DNA from 2 places in the Cellulosimicrobium sp. So1_17 genome. Region 2 is predicted to be linked to the other one. Evidence: predicted binding sites of a transcription regulator. Region 2 holds the regulator's gene; the other holds the start of a gene.
What was found. Region 2 encodes LexA, which represses DNA repair genes until DNA is damaged. Its sites were predicted from a motif close to TCGAACANNTGTTCGA; they were not measured.
Positions count from the first base shown of each region.

Region 1: ruvA (Holliday junction branch migration protein RuvA) is a predicted target of LexA. The motif match lies at 8,461-8,476, and genes of this name have one in related genera.

Region 1 covers NZ_CM143702.1:878,578-889,273, reverse strand. Annotated here, with positions in the region: gene ACZCLJ_RS03980 (HIT family protein) at 1-200, shown strand, start outside; gene pgsA (phosphatidylinositol phosphate synthase) at 200-871, shown strand; gene ACZCLJ_RS03970 (phosphatidylinositol mannoside acyltransferase) at 874-1,872, shown strand; gene ACZCLJ_RS03965 (glycosyltransferase family 4 protein) at 1,875-3,086, shown strand; gene ACZCLJ_RS03960 (hypothetical protein) at 3,083-3,733, shown strand; gene pdxS (pyridoxal 5'-phosphate synthase lyase subunit PdxS) at 3,997-4,872, shown strand; gene ACZCLJ_RS03950 (NUDIX hydrolase) at 4,928-5,494, shown strand; gene ACZCLJ_RS03945 (hypothetical protein) at 5,526-6,200, opposite strand; gene pdxT (pyridoxal 5'-phosphate synthase glutaminase subunit PdxT) at 6,238-6,861, shown strand; gene ACZCLJ_RS03935 (YebC/PmpR family DNA-binding transcriptional regulator) at 6,868-7,629, shown strand; gene ruvC (crossover junction endodeoxyribonuclease RuvC) at 7,865-8,428, shown strand; gene ruvA (Holliday junction branch migration protein RuvA) at 8,563-9,195, shown strand; gene ruvB (Holliday junction branch migration DNA helicase RuvB) at 9,198-10,271, shown strand; gene yajC (preprotein translocase subunit YajC) at 10,463-10,696, shown strand, end outside.
Region 2 covers NZ_CM143702.1:1,088,824-1,099,519, reverse strand. Annotated here, with positions in the region: gene ACZCLJ_RS04955 (ATP-dependent DNA helicase) at 1-1,014, shown strand, start outside; gene ACZCLJ_RS04950 (L-lactate dehydrogenase) at 1,040-2,059, shown strand; gene lexA (transcriptional repressor LexA) at 2,168-2,896, opposite strand; gene ACZCLJ_RS04940 (LysM peptidoglycan-binding domain-containing protein) at 3,293-3,652, shown strand; gene nrdR (transcriptional regulator NrdR) at 4,058-4,636, shown strand; gene ACZCLJ_RS04930 (aldo/keto reductase) at 4,663-5,721, opposite strand; gene ACZCLJ_RS04925 (DUF5302 domain-containing protein) at 5,886-6,080, shown strand; gene ACZCLJ_RS04920 (pyridoxamine 5'-phosphate oxidase family protein) at 6,203-6,661, opposite strand; gene serA (phosphoglycerate dehydrogenase) at 6,752-7,951, opposite strand; gene ACZCLJ_RS04910 (HelD family protein) at 8,027-10,291, opposite strand; gene ACZCLJ_RS04905 (PP2C family protein-serine/threonine phosphatase) at 10,513-10,696, shown strand, end outside.

The DNA of each region.
Region 1 (10,696 bases), 210 kb from region 2:
GCGCGGGCATCGCCGCGCACCTGCACCAGCACGTCGTGCCCCGGTGGACGGGCGACGCGAACTTCCTGCCCGTCGTCGCGCACACGAAGGCGGTGCCGGAGCTGCTCGCGGACACGCGCGCCAAGCTCGCCGCGGCCTGGGAAGCGCAGCCGCAGCAGTCGCAGCACGGGACGGCCGGCGCGGGGGAGGGGAACCACTGATGTTCGGCCGTCTCCGGGCCCTCACGACCCGGCTCTTCACGCCGCTCGCCGCGCTCCTGCTGCGCCTCGGCGTGAGCCCCGACGCCGTGACCGTCGCCGGGACGCTCGGCGTCGTGGCCGGCGCGCTCTGGCTCTTCCCGACCGGTCACCTGTTCGCCGGGACCATGGTCGTCATGGTCTTCGCGTTCTCCGACGTGCTGGACGGCGTGATGGCCCGCCGCGCCGGGCGCTCGGGCCCCTGGGGCGCGTTCCTCGACTCCACGCTCGACCGGCTCGCCGACGCGGCGCTGTTCGTCGGGCTCACGCTGTACTTCGTCCGGGCCGACGACGCGCGCCTCACCCCCGACCTCGCGGCCTGGGGGACGTGCGTCGCGCTCGCGTGCCTCGCGCTGGGCGCCGTCGTGCCGTACGCGCGAGCGCGCGCCGAGAGCGTCGGCATGACGGCGCAGGTCGGGATCGCGGAGCGTGCGGACCGGCTCGTCGCGGCGCTCGTCGCCGCGGGGATCGTCGGGCTGGGCGTGCCGCCCGTCGTGCTCGTCGTCGTGCTCGGCCTGCTGGCCGTCGCGAGCGCCGTGACGATCGTGCAGCGCGTGGCGACCGTGCGCCGGCAGGCGCTGGCCCTCGCGGGCGGCGACGACGGACGGACCGACGAGACGGAAGGTGCCCGCTGACGATGGGGATCGACACCGGCAAGGCGTTCACCTTCGCGTGGCGCAACGCGCACAAGGTGCCCGAGCCGATCCTGCGCGGCGTGTTCACCGCCGTCGCGGACGTGACGTGGCTCCTGCACGGCGGCGGTGTGCGCCAGCTCGAGAAGAACCTCGCGCGCGTGCGCCCCGACCTGGGTCACCGCGGGGTGCGCCGGCTGTCGCGCGCCGGGATGCGGTCCTACATGCGCTACTACCGCGAGGCCTTCACCCTGCCGGCGTGGACGCCCGAGCAGGTCGCGGCGCGCGTGCGCGTCGTGGGCGAGGAGAACGTCCGCCGACTCCTCGACGGCGACCGCAGCCCCGTGCTCGCGCTGTCGCACCAGGGGAACTGGGACCTCGCGGGAGCCTGGGCGACCCGCCGTCTCGCCACGGTCCTCACGGTCGCCGAGCGGCTCGAGCCCGAGGAGGTGTTCCAGGAGTTCCTCGCGTTCCGGACGGGGATCGGGCTCGAGATCCTCGCTCTCGGCGACGGCGACGTGTTCCGCGACCTCGTGCGCGGGGCGCGCCGTCCCGGGCGGATCATCCCGCTGCTCGCCGACCGCGACCTCACCGCCCGGGGCATCGAGGTCGACCTCTACGGTCGGAGGGCCCGCGTGGCCGCCGGCCCGGCCGCCCTCGCCGTCACCGCCGGGGCCCCCCTGGTCCCGGCCGCCATCTGGTACGAGCGCCTGCGCGGTGCCCGACGCCGCGCGGCGGGGACGCCGTGGGGCCTCGTGATCCGCTTCTTCCCCCCGGTCGACGTGCCGGCGGACGTGCCGCGCTCGGAGCGGGTGGCCGTCGCGACGCAGGCCTGGGTCGACGCGTTGAGCGTGGCGATCCGCGAGCACCCCGAGGACTGGCACATGCTGCAGAAGGTCTTCGTCGAGGACCTCGATCCCGAGCGGTACGCCCGCACGCAGGCCGCGGCGGGCGAGGACGCCGCCGTCGCCCCGGCGCAGGGCGACCAGGAGCCCGCCGCATGAGCCTGCGCATCGGCATCGTGTGCCCCTACTCGTTCGACGCGCCGGGCGGCGTGCAGTTCCACGTGCGCGACCTCGCCGAGGCGCTCATCGCCCAGGGGCACGAGGTCTCCGTGCTGGCGCCCGCGGACGACGACACCCCGGTCCCCGGCTACCTCACTCCCGTGGGCGGCGCGATCCCGGTCCGCTACAACGGGTCGGTGGCCCGCGTGACGTTCGGCCCCCGGACCATCGGCCGGGTGCGGCGCTGGCTCGACGCGGGACGCTTCGACGTCCTGCACCTGCACGAGCCCGTCAACCCGTCCCTGTCCATGAGCGCGCTCTGGACCGCGCAGGGGCCCATCGTCGCCACGTTCCACACCTCGCTCGTGCGCTCCCGGGCGCTGCAGGTCGCCTACCCGCTCGTGCGCCAGAGCCTCGAGAAGATCGACGCGCGCATCGCCGTGTCGGAGGACGCGCGGCGCACGCTCGTCGAGCACCTGGGCGGGGACGCCGTCGTCATCCCCAACGGGGTCTACGTCGACACGTTCGCCGGCGCCGTGCCGCAGCCGCGCTGGCAGGGCACGCCGGACGCGCCGACCATCGGGTTCCTCGGCCGTCTCGACGAGCCGCGCAAGGGACTGCCCGTCCTGACCGACGCGATCCCGCGCATCCTCGCGGAGGTGCCGGGGGCGCGGTTCCTCGTCGCCGGCCGCGGCGACGCGGGGAAGGACGAGGCCGTCGCCGCCCTGGGTGAGCACGCGTCGTCCGTGGAGTTCCTCGGCGGCGTGAGCGACGAGGACAAGGCGAGCATGCTCGCCTCCGTCGACCTGTACATCGCGCCCCAGACGGGCGGCGAGAGCTTCGGCATCGTGCTCGTCGAGGCGATGAGCGCGGGCGCGTGCGTCGTCGCGAGCGACCTCGGCGCCTTCCGTCGCGTGCTCGACGACGGTGCGGCCGGTGCGCTGTTCCCCGTCGGCGACGGCGCAGCGCTCGCGGCGACGGTCGTCGAGGTCCTCGCCGACGCCGGCCGGCGCGAGGCGTACCGCGACCGGGCCCGGGAGTTCGTCCGGCGCTTCGACTGGTCCGCCGTCACCGCGGAGGTGCTCGCCGTGTACGAGATGGTCCTCGCCGCGTCCGAGGCGGTCATCCCGGTGCACGAGGACCCGCGGTCCCGCCGCGGCGGTCGCCTCCTCGGACGGACGCGCGGCGACCGGGACGAGGAGGCTCGCGCATGACCTGGTCGGAGATCGCGATCCTCGTCGTGGCCGTCGTCGTGCTCGTCGGCTGGCTCCTGTGGGTCGCCGCGTCCCGGCTCGACCGCCTGCACCGCAAGGTCATGGCGTCGCGCCTCGCGCTCGACGCCCAGCTGGTGCGTCGCGCGTCGGCCGTCGTCGACCTCGCGGCGTCGGCCGAGCTCGACCCGGTGACCTCGGTCCTCCTGGCCGAGGCCGCGCACGCGGTGCTGGACGACGACGCGGACGCGCGGCGCCTCGTCGAGAGCGTGCCGGGACTCGGTACGCAGGACGCGCCCCGCCCACGGCTGCTGCTCGGTGGCATGGCGCCGTCGCGCGCGCTCGCCGAGTCCGACCTGTCGGCGACGCTGCGGTCCGCCCTCGAGGACGCGGAGGACGTCGCGGAGCTGCGTGACGTCCCGGCGGGCGACGAGCTCCTCGGCAACCTCTCGGCGGCCTGGTACCGGGCCCAGCTCGCGCGTCGCTTCCACAACGAGGCCGTCGCCCAGGCGCAGCGCGTGCGGAGCAAGTGGTGGGTCCGGCTGTTCCGGCTCGCGGGGCACGCGCCGATGCCCGCGACCGTCGAGCTCGACGACGCCTGGCCGCCCGGTCTCGGCCGTCCTCTCGAGCCCGCCGGCGGGACCTCCTGAGCGCCTGGGGCCCGGACGCGCCGCAGTAGGATGGTCGTGGTGTGCGAGCATGTGCCCGCCACCGCGCACGCACCGCTCCCACCGGCTTCTCTCCACCTCGCCGGGGGCCGTCGGCGCGACCCGCGGAGGCCCGGCCGTCCGCCTCGTGACGGCCGTGCGCTCCCTCGAACCGAACGTGTGAGGTACCGGTGACCAACGTGTCCGAGCAGAACGTCCCCGCCGAGAAGGTCCCCGCAGGCGCCGCGCCCGCCGCAGAGGGCTCCGTGGGCACCGCGAAGGTCAAGCGCGGCATGGCGGAGATGCTCAAGCGCGGCGTCATCATGGACGTCGTCACCGCCGAGCAGGCGAAGATCGCCGAGGACGCCGGCGCCGTCGCGGTCATGGCGCTCGAGCGCGTCCCGGCCGACATCCGCGCCCAGGGCGGCGTCTCCCGCATGTCGGACCCCGACATGATCGACGGCATCATCGCGGCCGTCTCGATCCCCGTCATGGCGAAGGCGCGCATCGGGCACTTCGTCGAGGCGCAGGTGCTCCAGTCGCTGGGCGTGGACTACGTGGACGAGTCCGAGGTCCTCACGCCGGCCGACTACGCGAACCACATCGACAAGTGGCAGTTCACCGTGCCGTTCGTGTGCGGCGCGACCAACCTCGGAGAGGCGCTGCGCCGCATCACCGAGGGCGCCGCGATGATCCGGTCGAAGGGTGAGGCCGGGACGGGCGACGTGTCCAACGCGACGACCCACATGCGCACCATCCGTGGCGAGATCCGCCGCCTCACCTCGCTCCCTGAGGACGAGCTGTTCGTCGCCGCCAAGGAGCTGCAGGCGCCGTACGAGCTCGTCAAGGAGGTCGCCGCCACCGGCAAGCTCCCGGTCGTCACGTTCACCGCCGGCGGCATCGCGACGCCGGCCGACGCGGCGATGATGATGCAGCTCGGCGCCGAGGGCGTCTTCGTGGGCTCCGGCATCTTCAAGTCGGGCAATCCGGCGCAGCGAGCTGCCGCGATCGTCAAGGCGACGACGTTCTACGACGACCCCGACGTGATCGCGAAGGTGTCCCGCGGGCTCGGCGAGGCGATGGTCGGCATCAACGTCGACGACATCCCCGTGCCGCACCGCCTCGCCGAGCGCGGCTGGTGACCCTGTCCGCGCACCTGCCGGCACCGCCGGCGAGCCTGGACGGCCGGGCGTCGCGGTGACGGACCGGACGGACGCGCCGTCGTCCCTGGGCCCCGACTGGGTGCTCGGGGACGACGGCCTCTTCTTCCGGCGCGGCGCGCGCGTCGTCCTGCTCGACGACGCCGACCGCGTCCTCCTCGTCCGGGGTCACGACGTCGACCAGCCCGAACGGTCGTGGTGGTTCACCGTCGGCGGTGGCATCGACGAGGGGGAGGACGACGCCGCGGCGGCCCTGCGCGAGGTGCGCGAGGAGACCGGCATCGCGCTCGACCCCGCCCATCTCGTCGGGCCGGTCTACACCCGCAGCGCAGTCTTCGACTTCTACCGGCAGCACTGCCGCCAGGACGAGGTCATCTACCTCGCGCGGCTGCACGGTGAGGTCCTCGCGGGCGAGGACCTCAGCCGCGACGGATGGACGGACGTCGAGCTCGACGTCGTCGACGAGATGCGGTGGTGGGACCTCGACGAGCTCGCGCGGGTCGAGATCGAGGTGTTCCCTGAGGGACTCGTCGACCTCGTGCGGCCCCTGCTGCACGGCTGGGACGGTGTGACCCGCCACCTCGGGCTCGCGCGCGAGCACTGACGCCGGGCCGGGAGCGAGCGGACAGCCGAGGTCAGGCGCGGCGCGCGGCGACGCGCCACACGATGCCGCCCAGCAGCAGGCCGAGGCCGAGCAGACCGCCGCCGATCGCGAGGATCCACAGCAGCACCGTGCCGCCCACGGTCGCGAAGAACTCGCCGAAGCGCCAGCCCTCCGTCACGACGAAGGACCCGGCGTCCGCGTCCTGGGACGTCGCGACCGACACGGTGCACGCGCCGTCGCCGGTCGCCGTGAACTCCGCGACGGTCGCGGCCGACGTCGTGCCCACGCCGGACGACCCGGTCACGGCAGGGGACGAGACGAGGACGGTGGTGCCGCCGCACGTCACCGTGACGTCGTCCGCGGCGAACGCGGCGTCCCCGGGGCCGCCGACCGCCCACACGGTGTACGGCTCCCCGCCGGCGACCGTGACGTCCGCCTCGCCGGGCACCGCGCCGGACGCGATCGACGCCGAACCCGGCGACCCTCCGCTCGTGACGACGCCCGTCGGGATCGCGCGCAGGAAGAGCGTCACGCCGAGCACGCCCGCGACGAGCGCGCCCACGAGCACCACGGCGCCGGCGACGATCAGCACGGTCGCGCCGCGCGGAGCGCGGCGAGGCGTCGGTGCGACCGGCGGCGGGCCGCCCCACGCCGGTGCGGGGGGACCGGGAGGAGCGCCGGGCTGCGCTGCAGGCGGGTACGTCACGTCGGCGACCCTACCGGCCGACGTATCATCACCCCTCGTGACGATCACGATCGGGGTTCTCGCCCTGCAGGGCGACGTGCGCGAGCACGCCGCCGCGCTCGAGTCCGCAGGTGCCCGCACCGTCGGCGTCCGCCGACCCGAGGAGCTCGCGCAGGTCGACGGCCTCGTGCTCCCCGGGGGCGAGTCGACGACCATCGACAAGCTCCTGCGGATCTTCGAGCTCGACGAGCCCCTGCGTGCGCGGATCGCCGAGGGCTTGCCCGTCTACGGCTCGTGCGCCGGCATGATCCTGCTCGCCGACCGCATCCTCGGCGGCACGGCCGACCAGCGCACCATCGGCGGGCTCGACGTGACCGTGCGGCGCAACGCGTTCGGCCGCCAGGTGGACTCGTTCGAGACCGACCTCGCGTTCGCCGGGCTGCCCGGGGACGACCCCTCGGTGCACGCGGTGTTCATCCGCGCGCCGTGGGTCGAGGACGCCGGACCGGGCGTCGAGGTCCTCGCCCGCATCCCGGACGCGAGCACGCCGGGGATCCCCGACGCCGCCGCCGGTAGGATCGTCGCAGTACAGCAGGGATCGCTGCTCGCCACGTCGTTCCACCCGGAGATCTCCGGCGACGCGCGCGTGCACGAGCGGTTCGTCCAGATCGCGAAGGGGTAGGAACGCATGTCAGGGCACTCCAAGTGGGCCACGACCAAGCACAAGAAGGCGGCCATCGACGCCAAGCGCGGCAAGCTCTTCGCGAAGCTCATCAAGAACATCGAGGTGGCGGCGCGCACCGGCGGCGGTGACCTGGCCGGCAACCCGACGCTCTTCGACGCCGTCCAGAAGGCCAAGAAGTCGTCCGTGCCGAACGACAACATCGAGCGTGCGGTCAAGCGCGGCAGCGGCGAAGGTGCCGACGCCGTCGACTACCAGACGATCATGTACGAGGGCTACGGCACCAACGGGATCGCCGTGCTCGTCGAGTGCCTCACCGACAACAAGAACCGCGCCGCCGCCGAGGTGCGCACCGCGTTCTCCCGCAACGGCGGCAGTCTCGCCGACCCGGGCTCGGTCTCGTACCTCTTCTCGCGCAAGGGCCTCGTCGTCGTGCCCAAGGCCGACGGCGTCACCGAGGACGACGTGATGCTCGCCGCGCTCGACGCCGGGGCCGAGGACGTCACGGACTCCGGCGACGTCATCGAGGTGCTGTGCGAGGCGAGCGACCTCGTCGCCGTCCGCACCGCCATCCAGGACGCCGGGATCGAGTACGACTCCGCCGACTCCGTGTGGCACCCGTCCATGGAGGTCGAGGTCGACGCCGACGGCGCGCGCAAGATCCTGCGCCTCATCGACGCGCTCGAGGACAGCGACGACGTGCAGAACGTCTACGCGAACTTCGACGCGTCGGACGACGTCATGGCGGAGCTCGAGAACGACGACTGACCCCTCGCTCGACCGACGGCGGTCGTGGTCGGGGAGGCCGGGCGGGCGGGGTGCGCGCGGTCTACCATCCGCGCCCTCGTCCCTCGGGCGCTCCCGCCAGGCCCGCCACGACCGCGCGCACCCCGCCCGCCCGTCCTGCTTCCGGCCGGCGGTCCGCGTGATGCGGCGTCGTCGGCTCGACGGTCCCGCTGCGCGCCTCGGCGGATGAGGCAGCAGGTCGTGAAAGGGTGACGGGGTGCGCGTGCTCGGAGTGGACCCTGGACTGACCCGGTGCGGCGTGGGGGTCGTGGACTCGTTGCCCGGGCGCAAGGCCGAGATGGTGGCCGTCGGGGTGCTGCGATCCGACCCCGAGCTCAGCGTGGACCTGCGGCTGCTGCGCATCTCGGAACGACTGGACGCGTGGCTCGACGAGCACGTGCCCGACGTCGTCGCGGTCGAGCGGGTGTTCGCGCAGAACAACGTCGGCACCGTGATGGGCACGGCGCAGGTCGCCGGGCTCGCGATGGTCGCGGCGGCGCGCCGCCAGGTCCCGGTCGCGCTGCACACGCCGTCGGAGGTCAAGGCCGCCGTGACGGGGAGCGGGCGGGCGGGCAAGGAGCAGGTGCAGCGCATGGTCGCGAGCATCCTCGGGCTGGCCGAGCTGCCGAAGCCCGCCGACGCCGCCGACGCGCTCGCGCTGGCGATCTGCCACCTGTGGCGGCCCGCCGGAGCGCTGCAGGGCGGCGAGCGGCACGAGCTCACCCCGGCCCAGCGCGCCTGGGCGGCCGCCGAGCGCACGGCACGCCGCGGGCGTGCGTAGGCCGCGTCGGAGCCCCGGGCTAGAGTGACCCGTCGTACACCTGTTCGCACCGCTCGTGCCGTGACTCGTCCCGCACGTGCGCGCCCCTGCGCCGCGCCCCACGGGCCCGGCGCCCGTCGATCGGAGGACACCGCGTGATCGCGTCGCTGAGCGGGACGGTGGCGAGCGTGCAGCTCGACCGGGCGGTGCTCGACGTCGGGGGTGTGGGCTACCTCGTGCACGCCGCACCCGCGACGCTCGCCGGGCTCCGCGTGGGCGAGACCGCGCGCCTCGCCACCAGCCTCGTCGTGCGAGAGGACTCGTTCACGCTCTTCGGCTTCGCCGACGACGACGAGCGCTCCGTCTTCGAGACCGTGCAGACCGTCAGCGGTGTCGGCCCGCGCCTCGCGCTCGCGATGCTCGCCGTGCACACGCCCGACGCGCTGCGGCGGGCCGTCGCGGGTGCGGACATCGCGGCTCTCGTGCGCGTCCCCGGCATCGGGAACAAGGGCGCCCAGCGGATCGCGCTCGAGCTCGGGGACAAGCTCGGCGCGCCGACCGGGGCCGACGCGCCCGTCGCCGGGTCGGGAGCCGGCACGCCGGCCGCCGTCGAGGACCGTCGGGACCAGGTCGTCGAGGCGCTCGTCGGGCTCGGGTGGAACGTCAAGGCCGCGGACGACGCGGTCTCGACGGTCCTCGCCCAGGCGGGGGTCGACGTCGTCGAGGCCGCCGACGTGGCAGGCGCACTGCGCGCCGCGCTGCGCGTGCTCGGCGGGCAGAGGGGCTGACGATGGCGGACTTCGACCGGGTCGGGGCGGGCGGCTTCCCCGAGGACGGCTTCACGTCCGAGCGCATCGTCGCCGCGGGCGCCGACGACCTCGAGCGCGCGGCCGAGGCGGCGCTGCGCCCACGGCGGCTCGAGGAGTTCGTCGGGCAGCGGGTCGTGCGCGACCAGCTCTCGCTCGTGCTGCAGGCCGCGCTCGCGCGGGGGAGCGCGCCCGACCACGTGCTGCTCTCCGGGCCGCCGGGTCTCGGCAAGACGACCCTGGCGATGATCATCGCCGCCGAGCTCGGCGCGTCCCTGCGCGTGACCTCGGGGCCGGCGATCCAGCACGCGGGCGACCTCGCCGCGGTGCTGTCCTCGCTCGAGGAGGGCGAGGTGCTGTTCATCGACGAGATCCACCGCCTCGCGCGGCCCGCCGAGGAGCTGCTCTACATGGCGATGGAGGACTTCCGCGTCGACGTGGTGGTCGGCAAGGGTGCGGGCGCGAGCGCGATCCCGTTGAGCCTGCCGCCGTTCACGGCGGTCGGCGCGACGACGCGCGCCGGCCTGCTGCCCGCGCCGCTGCGCGACCGGTTCGGGTTCACGGGTCACCTCGACTTCTACTCGGGCGAGGAGCTCGAGCGCGTCCTGACCCGCTCCGCGGGCCTGCTCGGCGTCGCGCTCCACCCCGACGCCGCGCACGAGATCGCGGGTCGCTCGCGCGGGACGCCGCGCATCGCGAACCGCCTGCTGCGGCGCGTGCGCGACTGGGCGCAGGTCCGCGGCGACGGCAGCCTCGACCTGCGCGCCGCGCGCGCCGCGCTCGAGGTGTACGAGGTGGACCCGATCGGGCTCGACCGGCTCGACCGCGCGGTGCTCACGGCGCTGTGCACCCGTTTCAACGGGGGCCCGGTCGGCCTGACGACGCTCGCCGTCACGGTCGGTGAGGAGGCCGAGACGGTCGAGACCGTCGCCGAGCCGTACCTCGTGCGGGAAGGGCTGATCGGACGGACGCCACGGGGTCGCGTCGCGACGCCCGCCGCGTGGGCGCACCTCGGGCTGACCCCACCGCGCGACGGCGGCACGCTCTTCGACGCCTGACGGTGCGACGCACCAGCGGCCCGAACCACCCGGGGCGCCGTGACGGCCGTCACAGGGCGTGCCGCGGAGGGCCTAGACTGGACGGACCTGCGGGGAACTCCACGACCGAACGGCTCGTTGGTGAACCGTGCGCGCGCGCCTAGACTGCCGCGCAGAACCCCGCCGACGAACAGGACACGTGAGACCCCGTCATGGATATCAGCTTCATCCTCATCCTCGCCCTCGCAGCCGGTGCGATGTTCCTCATGACCAGCCGCACCCGCAAGCAGCAGCGCGAGGCCCAGAACTTCCGGTCCGAGCTCGCTCCGGGCCAGGAGGTCATGACGGGTTCGGGGATGTTCGGCACGATCGTCGACGTCGACGACGAGGCGGACATCATCACCATCGAGTCCACCCCCGGCGCGCAGACGCGCTGGCTGCGTGCG
Region 2 (10,696 bases):
GGCGTCCAGAAGCCCGCGACGCCGGACACCGGCCTGAAGATGGCGCAGTCGGCGATGCTCCAGCTCTTCGAGGTCGCCGAGCGGATGGCCGGGGACCCGACCGGCCACGACGTGCTGTGGTGCTCACGACCCGGCGAGGGCGGCTGGACCGCCGACCGGTTCGGCGAGGGAGCGAGCAGGCTCCACGCGGCGCCCCTGGGCGTCGCCGGCCTCATCCGTACGCACCTCCTCACCGAGCGGACCGGGGTCTTCACGTCCGCGACGCTCGCGCTCGGCGGGACGTTCGACGCCGTCGCGCGCACGTTCGGGCTGGGCGGCGGCGGGTCGGACGGCGAGGAGGCGCCCTCCTGGCGAGGCCTCGACGTCGGCAGCCCGTTCGACTACCCGCGTCAGGGGATCCTGTACGTGGCCAAGCACCTGCCGACGCCCGGTCGCGACGCCGCGACGGAGCACCAGCTCGACGAGATCGCGACGCTCGTCGAGGCTGCGGGCGGCCGGACGCTCGGCCTGTTCTCGTCGCGGCGGGCGGCCGTCGCCGCTGCCGAGGCGATGCGTGAGCGGCTCGACGTCCCCGTCCTGTGCCAGGGCGACGACCAGCTCCCCACGCTCGTGCGCGAGTTCGCCAACGACCCGGCGACGTGCCTGTTCGGCACCCTCTCCTTGTGGCAGGGCGTGGACGTCCCGGGCCCCTCGTGCCAGCTCGTCCTCATCGACCGCATCCCGTTCCCGCGTCCCGACGACCCCGTGCGCTCCGCCCGCGCCCGTGCCGTCGAGGCGGCGGGCGGCAACGGCTTCATGCAGGTGTCCGCGACGCACGCCGCGCTCCTGCTGGCCCAGGGTGCGGGGCGCCTCGTCCGCTCGACGACCGACCGCGGTGTGGTCGCGGTCCTCGACCCCCGGCTCGTCACCGCACGCTACGGGACGTTCCTCACCCGGTCGATGCCGGGATTCTGGCGGACGACCGACCGCGAGGTCGCTGCCGCTGCGCTGAGGCGCCTCGCCGCCCTAGGCTGAGCGCATCCCACGAGACGGAGGCGCGATGACCGACGCAGGCACCACCTTGCCCACCCCCGCGCAGGCGCCCGCCGGGAGCCCGGTCCCGGGCTCCGCGGCACGGACCACCAAGCTGGCGATCGTCGGGGCGGGTGCCGTCGGGTCGACGCTCGCGTACGCGGCCCTCATGCGGGGGGCGGCCAGGACGGTCGCCATGCTGGACGTCAACCGGGCCAAGGTCGAGGCGGAGGTCCTCGACCTGCAGCACGGCATCCAGTTCATGCCGATGGCGAAGGTCGAGGGGTCCGACGACGTCGCGGTGTGCGCCGGTGCGGACGTCGTGGTCGTGACCGCGGGGGCGAAGCAGAAGCAGGGCCAGACGCGGTTGGACCTCGCCGAAGGCACGATCGGCCTCATGCGCAGCATCCTCCCTGGGCTGGTCGAGGTCGCGCCGGACGCCGTCTACGTCATGGTGACGAACCCGGTCGACATCGTCACCTACGCGGCGCTGAAGTTCTCCGGCCTGCCGCCCGAGCGCCTGTTCGGCAGCGGCACGGTGCTCGACTCGTCGCGCCTGCGCTTCCTCGTCGCACAGCACTGCGGCGTCGCGGTGCAGAACGTCCACGCCTACATCGCGGGCGAGCACGGCGACAGCGAGATCCCTCTGTGGAGCTCGGCGACGATCGGCGGCGTCCCGCTGCTCGACTGGCCCGGGATCGCGGGCCACCCTCCGCTGTCCGAGGACGCCCGCGAGGAGATCGCGCACGAGGTGGTCCACTCCGCCTACCGGATCATCGAGGGCAAGGGGGCGACGAACTACGCCGTCGGCCTCGCAGGTACCCGCATCATCGAGGCGGTCCTCGGCGACGAGCACCGGCTCCTGCCCGTCTCGACGCTGCTGGACGGTGACTACGGGATCGACGACGTGTGCCTGTCGCTGCCGACGCTGATCGACCGCCGGGGCGCGAGCGAGCGTGTCGAGGTGCCGCTCTCCGACGCGGAGCTGACAGGTCTCCGGAGCTCGGCAGAGTCCTTGCGCGCGGTCGCGCGGCGGTTCGGCCTGTAGGAGCGGAGCACGACGGCGGGCCGGTGATCCCACGAGGAGGGATCACCGGCCCGTCGTCAGGTCGGTCGAGCGGCCCGGGGGCGCGTAGAGGTCGGGAACCGTGCCGAGTCAGAGACTGCGCAGGACGGACACGACGCGCCCGAGCACCTGCGCGTCGTCACCGGCGATCGGCTCGTACGCGGAGTTGTGCGGCACGAGCCAGACGTGGCCGTCGCCCCGCTTGAAGGTCTTCACGGTCGCCTCGCCGTCGATCATCGCGGCGACGATCTCGCCGTTCTCCGCGACGTTCTGCCGGCGCACCACGACCCAGTCGCCGTCGCAGATCGCGGCGTCGATCATCGAGTCGCCCTGCACCCGCAGGAGGAAGAGCTCGCCGTCGCCGACGAGCTGGCGCGGCAGCGGGAAGACGTCCTCGACGACCTGCTCGGCGAGGATCGGTCCGCCCGCGGCGATCCGGCCCACCACGGGGACGTACGACGGCGCGGGGTGCGCCTCGTCGTGCACCTGGTCGTCGGCGACGCGGACGAGGGGAACGGCACGACGGCCGTCGTCGGGCTGCACGACCTCGATGGCGCGCGGACGGTTCGGGTCCCGGCGCAGGTACCCCTTGCGCTCGAGCGTGGTGAGCTGGTGCTTGACCGAGGACGGGCTCGTCAGGCCGACGGCCTCGCCGATCTCGCGCATGCTCGGGGGATAGCCGCGCTGCTCGACGCACGAGCGGATCGTGTCGAGGACCAGGCGCTGTCGTGGCGTCAGGCCGTCGCTGCCCGCCGTGCCGTCGGGGAGCTCGCGCACCTCGGCGAGCCCCGCGCTCGTGTTCCTGCCTCGTCCCGCCATCGTGGTCTCCGCCCTCGTCGCCTCGCGGTCGACGCCCGCCCGGAGGTCACCTGCCCCGTCCGGCGCGCCGTCCTCCTCGTCGGTGGTGCCCCGCCGCGCTCGCCGGGGCACCGGTCGACCCGATCCGGTGCGTCGTCCCTGGCGGGAGGCGTTCCGGGCCGGACCTGTCGATGGACATGTCCGGCGAACCGACCTGGTCCCAGGCTAGGGGAGAGAGCGACACGAATCAAACATCTGTTCGAGCATGTCTCGACTCGGCGCGCCGGACGTGGTAGACCTTCGTACAGGTGTTCTACGCACAGGTGTTCGATCCGGGTCCCGGGTCGACGACACAACCCCGCCGGGCCGGAGCGACCGGGGAAGGCGCTCCGGCGCCGGCGGGGGACGGAGGTAGTGATGGCGAGCATGACGGCGACGTGGGGCGAGCAGGGCCTCGCGCGATCGGGTGGTGGCGGCGTACCAGAGGCGCCGCTGCGGCTCACGCGGCGAGGACGGGTCGTCCTGGTGGTCCTCCTGGCGCTCCTGGTCGTGCTCGGCGCGCGCGTGGGCAGCGCCGTCGCGGGGTCGGCAGGAGAGCCCGAGGAGGTCCGGGTCCACGTGGTCGCGGCGGGGGAGACGCTCTGGGACCACGCGTCGGCGCTGGCCACGCCCGGCGAGGACGTGCGCGACGTCGTGGCACGGATCGTCGAGCTCAACGGGCTGTCGTCGTCGGGCCTCCGTGCCGGGCAGCGGCTGCTGCTCCCGGTCGACGCGTGAGGCGCCGACCCGGCCCTGTGACCTACGACACGCGCTCCCGCTCGTCCTGTGCGCCGCCCTGGGTTGCGCTCCACGCTTAGGCGGGCCTAAGTTAGTGTCACCTCACTCGCCTGGCTGGGGGGCCGGGCAGGAGGCGGGGTCGGCGGTCATCCGCGACCCCTGAGCACGTCGGAGCGCGCGAGGCGAGTCGCGCGCGAGATGGGGACGGGGGCGTCCCGACGGGGGCGACCGGAGACGGTCGCCCCCGTTCTGCATCTCCGGGGTCCGGCGCGGCGCACATCTGCTCCGTCCACTGCTCCGTCCTCGGGACCTCGGCGTGTTGCACCGTCGCAGGGCGGCGTCATACGTTCGTCGCGCCGCCCTCGCCCTGCGAGGTGCCGGGGAGCCCAGCCGAGGAGAGCCGTCATGCACTGCCCGTTCTGCCGCCACGCGGACTCTCGTGTCGTCGACTCACGGACGTCGGACGACGGCGCGTCGATCCGTCGCCGGCGTCAGTGCCCGCAGTGCCAGCGACGCTTCACGACGATCGAGACGGCCAGCCTGTCCGTCGTCAAGCGGTCCGGGGTCACCGAACCCTTCTCGCGCGAGAAGATCGTCAACGGCGTCCGCAAGGCCTGCCAGGGCCGGCCCGTCAACGAGGACGACCTCGCGCTCCTCGCCCAACGGGTCGAGGAGACGATCCGGGCGAGCGGGAGCGCCGAGCTCGACGCGTACGAGATCGGTCTCGCGATCCTCGGCCCCTTGCGCGAGCTCGACGAGGTGGCCTACCTGCGGTTCGCGAGCGTGTACCAGGCGTTCGACTCCCTGGAGGACTTCGAGAGCGCGATCACGTCGCTCCGGGTCGAACGGGAGGAGCGGACCGCCGCCCGGCTGGCCGCAGGCGACGACGGGCGCGCGGTGCGCGGCCCCGGCGAGCCCGACGCTGCCGGCAGCGACGCCGGGGCGGCCGGCGGCGCTGACGTCGCGGGGTCGCCGACGTCCTGACCCGGCGCCGGCGAGGACGCTGCGAGTCAGAGGTCGCTCGAGCGTGAGGCCCAGAGGTTGATCCCGGTGTCGGTCGGGATCGACTCGACCGCGCGCAGCTCCTCGTCGGTGAGGGCCGGTGCCTCGAGGGCGGCGAGGTTGTCGTCGAGCTGACGTGCGGAGCTGGCGCCGAGGAGCACCGAGGTGACTCGTCCGTCGCGCAGTGCCCACGCGATCGCCGTGGCGGCCAACGTCCGGCCGTTCGCGCGAGCGAGGGCGTGGAGCCGGCGTACGTGCTCGAGGTTCGCCTCCGAGAGGAACTCCTCGCGCAGCGGTCCGCCACGAGCCGCTCGCGAGCCGTGCGGCGTCCCGCGGAGGTAGCGGTCCGTGAGCATCCCCTGGGCGAGCGGGGAGAAGGCGACGACACCCAGCCCGGCGTCCGCCGCGACGTCGAGCACGCTGCTGCCCGACGCGTCCGGGACCTCGATCCACCGGTTGAGCATCGAGTACGAGACCTGGGTGACCACGAGCTCGACCCCGAGCTCGGCGGCGACGTGCAGCGCCTCGCGCGTGCGCTGAGCGGAATACGACGAGATCCCGACGTACCGCGCGCGCCCCGAGCGCACCGCGGTCGCGAGCGCGCCGACGGTCTCGTGGAGCGGGGTGGTCGGGTCGAAGCGGTGGCTGTAGAAGACGTCGACATGGTCGAGGCCGAGCCGGCGCAGCGACGCGTCGAGCGACGACAGCAGGTACTTGCGCGAGCCGCCCTCGCCGTACGGCCCGGGACCCATGCGGTACCCCGCCTTCGTCGTGACGACGAGCTCGTCGCGGACGGGGCGCAGCTCGCGCGCCAGGAGGCGGCCGAGCGAGGACTCCGCCGCGCCGCCCGGGGGACCGTAGTTGTTCGCGAGGTCCAGGTGCGTCACGCCACGGTCGACGGCGTGCAGGACGATCTCCCGCTGCGTCGCGAACGCGTCGGCCTCGCCGAAGTTCTGCCACAGCCCGAGCGAGACCGCGGGGAGCGTCAGCCCGGTCCGGCCGAGCCGTCGGTGCGGGAGGTCGCGGGAGCCGGTGACGGGGGCGTCGTCGGGAGCGGTGTCAGGCACGTCCACGACGCTACCCGAGGCCGGCGGCCGGAAAGGACTGGCGCCAGGGCCGGGCGTGGGGGAGGCTGGCGGAGTGCCCGGACCGTCGGGCTCCCGAACCACCTGACGTCGGCTGGTTCTCGATCCCAGCCGACCCACCTGACCCCGAGGACGAGGAGAACGCGATGGCGTCCGACCAGCAGCGCCCAGCAGCCGAGACGGCACCCAGCGACGAGGCCAAGGCGAAGTTCCGCGAGGCGCTCGACCGCAAGAACGCCGCCCGGCACCGTTCGGCGGACGGGGACACGAACACCGGTTCCGTGCACGGGTCCGAGACCGTCGGGCCGGTGCAGCGCACGTTCCGCCGCAAGTCCGGCTGACCGCTCCAGCAGCCCTGACGGGACCTGCGTCGCCACGCGCGGCCGGGTCCCGTCGTCGTCCCCGGACCGTCGCGGTCGTCAGGGCAGCGCCGAGGGGCAGCGTGCCCCCCGGGCGGGTCGCGTCAGGGGCGCGTGCCGGGTGACCGGTCGGTGTCCGACGCAGGTGCGGCGGCACGGTGGAACCGACGCCCGCTGACGGCGTGCGGATCGATCCTCACCCACTCCTCGGTCGGGACGTCGACGAGGGGCACGAGCGGCTCGGCCGTCGACTCCGCGGCGGAGACCTGTTCCGCCGTGTCGAGGCGGCGCGCCGTCCCGCGCACGACGACGCTCCACGCGGAGTCCCCGTCGACCCCGTCCCACTCGAGCGCGACGCGGTCGTTCGTGACGAGCGTCGCCAGCTTGGTCCCCGGGATGGTGCGGAAGGTCAGCGTGCCGTCGTGGGCCCGCACGCTCACGGGGTAGATGTCGGGCTCGCCCCGGACGCTCACGGCGAGCCGCGAGACCCGCGTCCCCGCGATCAACGCCCAGCAGGTCGTGGCGTCGAGCACCTCGGGGGCGTCGTTCGTGTATCCGGTCATGCTCCATCGTCGCACCGCGGCGCCACTGGCGCGCAGACGACGAAGGTCCCCGGTGTCGGGGACCTTCGCACCCGGCGGTCGAGCGCCAGGTCAGTCCAGGACGCGCAGGGCGATCGTCTGCTCCATGTCGGCGAGCGCGCTCACGACGGCCGGCTCGACGCGCGAGCCGACGTCGGTGACGACGTACCCGAGCTCGCCCCGCGTCGCGAGGAGCTGGCCCTCGATGTTGGTGCCGTGCTCGGCGAGCGTGGCGTTGACCGCCGCGAGCACGCCCGGCGTGTTGCGGTGCAGGTGCGTGATGCGCGTGATCCCCGTGGTCTGCTCGAGCGCGAGGTTGGGCACGTTGACGCTGAGGGTCGTGGAGCCGGTCGTCAGGTAGTCCCGCAGCTTCGACGACACGAACTGCCCGATCGCCTCCTGCGCCTCCTCGGTCGACCCGCCGATGTGCGGGGTGAGGATGACGTTCGGCAGGCCGCGCAGCTCCGAGTGGAACGAGTCGCCCTTGCGCTTCGGCTCCTCGGGGAACACGTCGACGGCGGCCCCCGCGACGTGACCCGACAGGATCGCCTCGCGGAGCGCGTCGTAGTCGACGACGAACCCGCGCGACAGGTTGAGGAAGATCGCGCCCGGGCGCATGCGCGCGATCTGCTTGGCCCCGAACATCCCGGCGTTGCCCGCGCGGCCGTCGACGTGCAGCGTCACGACGTCGGCGGTCTCGAGGAGCTCGTCGAGCGTGTCCATGCGGCGGGCGTTGCCCAGCGCGAGCTTCTCCGCCGTGTCGTAGAACACGACGGACATGCCGAGGTTCTCCGCGACGACCGAGAGCTGCGTGCCGATGTTGCCGTAGCCCACGATGCCGAGCGTGCGTCCCCGGACCTCGTGAGCGCCCTCGGCCGACTTGTCCCACACGCCGTCGTGCAGCGCGCGGTCGCGCTCGGTGAGGCGGCGCGTGAGCGCGATGATCTCGGCGAGGGCGAGCTCGACCACGGAGCGCGTGTTCTGGAACGGGGCGTTGAAGGCGGCCACGCCCTGGGTCGCGGCCGACCGCAGGTCGATCTGGTTGGTCCCGATGCAGAACGCCCCGAGCGCGACGAGGTCGGGCGCGTTCTCGAGCACGGTCGCGGTGACGTTCGTCTTGGACCGGATGCCGAGCAGGTGGACGCCCTGGAGGGCGTCGATCAGCTCGGACTCGTCGAGCGCTCCGGTGCGGACGGTGACGTCGATGCCCGCGGCCTCGAGGTTCGAGGCGGCGAGCGGGTGCAGGTTTTCGAGGAGGAGGGCGCGTAGCACACACCCATGGTGCGCCTGCTCCGCGGTGCGGACCAAACGGGTCTTGGCCCTCGGGACGACGTGAACGCCGCCCGACTACCGGGAGCCGAGCCCTGCCGGCAGGGGACGGGCGTGCACGACCACGAGACGCTGGGTGGGCCTCGTCATCGCGACGTAGAGGTCGGACGCTCCCGACGCGCCCGCGGCCACGTCGGCGGGCTCGACGAGGACGACCGCGTCGAACTCGAGCCCCTTCACCTGCACGGGGTCGAGGACGACGACGGGCGCGTCGGGGTCCGCGCGCCGGCCCGGGGCGTCGAGGCCCAGCGCAGCCCGCACCGCCGGGAGGGCCGGTGCCGTCGCCACGACGGCGACGCGCCCCGCCTCGCCACCGACGAACGCCGCGCGGGCCGACGCGACCTCGCGGCGCACCGCGTCCAGGACGACGTCGCCCGGGACCGGGGCGCCCGGCCCGCCGGAGCCCTCCACGCCGTCGTCCACCGAGACGAACCGCAGCGAGTCGGCGACCTCGCGCGCCGACGTGAGCGGCGAGACGGGCAGGCCCGCGGCGACGGCGGCCTCCCGCGCGGCGTCGGCGACCGCGGCCGGGGTGCGGTAGTTGACGGTGAGCTCGGCGAGGCGCCAGCCGTCGCGCAGCACGGGGTCGAGCGCGCCCGACCACGAGCGGGCGCCCGCGAGCGACGACGTCTGCGCGACGTCGCCGACGATCGTGAACGACCGCGTCGGGCACCGGCGGACCAGCATCCGCCACGCCATCGCGGACAGCTCCTGCGCCTCGTCCACGACGACGTGCCCGTAGGTCCAGGTCCGGTCCTGCGCCGCGCGCTCGGCCGTGGTGAGCCGCGGGCCGCTCGCCGCGAACCGCTCCGCGAGCACGTCGGCGTCGACGATCCCGCCGCCCGCCCCGGACGACTCGAGCACCTGGCGCGCGTACTCGAGGTCGCGAGCGCGCTGCGCGGTCTGCGCCGCCGCCTCGGCGCGCGAGGCCTGGTCGTCCTCGCCGAGCAGGTCGGCCGCCTCGTCGAGCAGCGGGACGTCCGCCGCCGTCCACGGCGAGCCCTTGGGGCGCTCGAGCAGACGACGCTCGGCCGGCGAGAGCTCGGGAGCAGCCTCTTCGAGCCGGTGCGGCTTGGTGTACAGGTCCTCGACGAGCCGCTCGGGGGTGATGGGCAGCCAGGCGAGGTTGAGCGCGACCCGGACGTCGTGGTGGGACCGCAGGTCCTCGAGCGCGATCGTGCGGTCCTCCCCGACGAGCGGCTCGCCGAGCTGCGCGGCGTACTGGTCGACGAGCCGCCCGAGCATGTCGCGCACGAACGTGACGCGCGCGAGGTTGTGCGGCTTGTGCGTGCGTCGCGCCTTGGCGATCGCGTCGCGCACGTCGCGGCGGCGGACGACGAGGTCGTGCCCGTCGAGCCGGAACGGGACGTCCTGCGCGGGGACGCGCTCGCGCGCGCGCACGGCGCGGCGCACCGCCGTCGCCATGACCGCCCGGCCCTTGACCTGCGCGACGCGCGGGTCCTCCTCGCCGTCCGCGACGAGTCCGGGCAGGAGGTCGGACACCGTCGTGCTGACGACGCCCGTCTCGCCGAGGGACGGCAGGACCTGGTCGATGTACCGCAGGAACGACAGGCTGGGGCCGACGAGCAGCACGCCCGACCGCTCGAGCACGCGCCGGTGCGCGTACAGGAGGTAGGCGGCGCGGTGCAGCGCGACCGCGGTCTTGCCCGTCCCCGGCCCGCCCTGGACGACGAGCGCGCCGCCCAGCGGGGAGCGGATGATCGCGTCCTGCTCGGCCTGGATCGTCGCGACGATGTCGCCCATCCGGCCGGTGCGGCCCGCGGCCATCGCGGCGAGCAGGGCGCCCTCGCCGGAGAGCGTCGAGCCCGCGACGTCCGCCGGCGCGTCGAGGTCGAGCAGCTCGTCCTCGATCCCGGTCACCTCGCGCCGGTGCGTCACGAGGTGGCGCCGGCGCACGACGCCGTCGGGCTGCGCGGCGGTCGCGCGGTAGAAGGCCTGCGCGGCCGGTGCCCGCCAGTCCGTCAGGAGGCTCGTGTGCTCGGCGTCGGTGAGCCCGATGCGGCCCACGTAGCGGCGTGTCGAGTCCTCCAGGTCGAGCCGGCCGAAGGCCAGGCGGTCCTCCACGGCGTCGAGCTGCGCCACGCGGTCCTCGTAGAGCGTCGCGAACGCGTCGCGCTCGCTGCGGTTCTGGGGCGACCCGGACGGCCCCGACCGGCGGACCGCGTCGAGGCGCGCGCGGGACGCGGCGCGCAGCTCGTCCAGACGTGCGTAGAGGATGTCCACGACCTCCTGCTCGAGCCGGAGCTCGTCCGAACGTCCCACGTCTTCCTCTCGTCCGTCCTGCGCCGTCCCGCGCCGCCCCGTGCCGGCTGCTGCCGGCTGGCGCGGGCCCCGCGACCGACCGCGTGCCACCTGCCGCGACGCGGCCGTCCATTATGGCGCACCTCGTGCACCTCTCCGGCACGCCCGGGGCGTCGTGCCGGGGTCGGACGGGCGGGGCCGCTAGGATCGGTGGCCATGGCGACAGGTCGGGAGCGGACGTCGTGACCGGCGAGGCCCGGCACGACCCGGTCGCGGGGACCTCCGGAGCCGGCAGCACCGGCAGGGCTGCCGGTGAGCCGGCCAGGTCCGTGCTCGCCCCGTCCGACGTGCTGCGGATCCTTCTCGTGGAGGACGACGACGGCGACGCGCTCCTCGTCGAGGAGCTGCTCTCCGACGCGAGCCTCA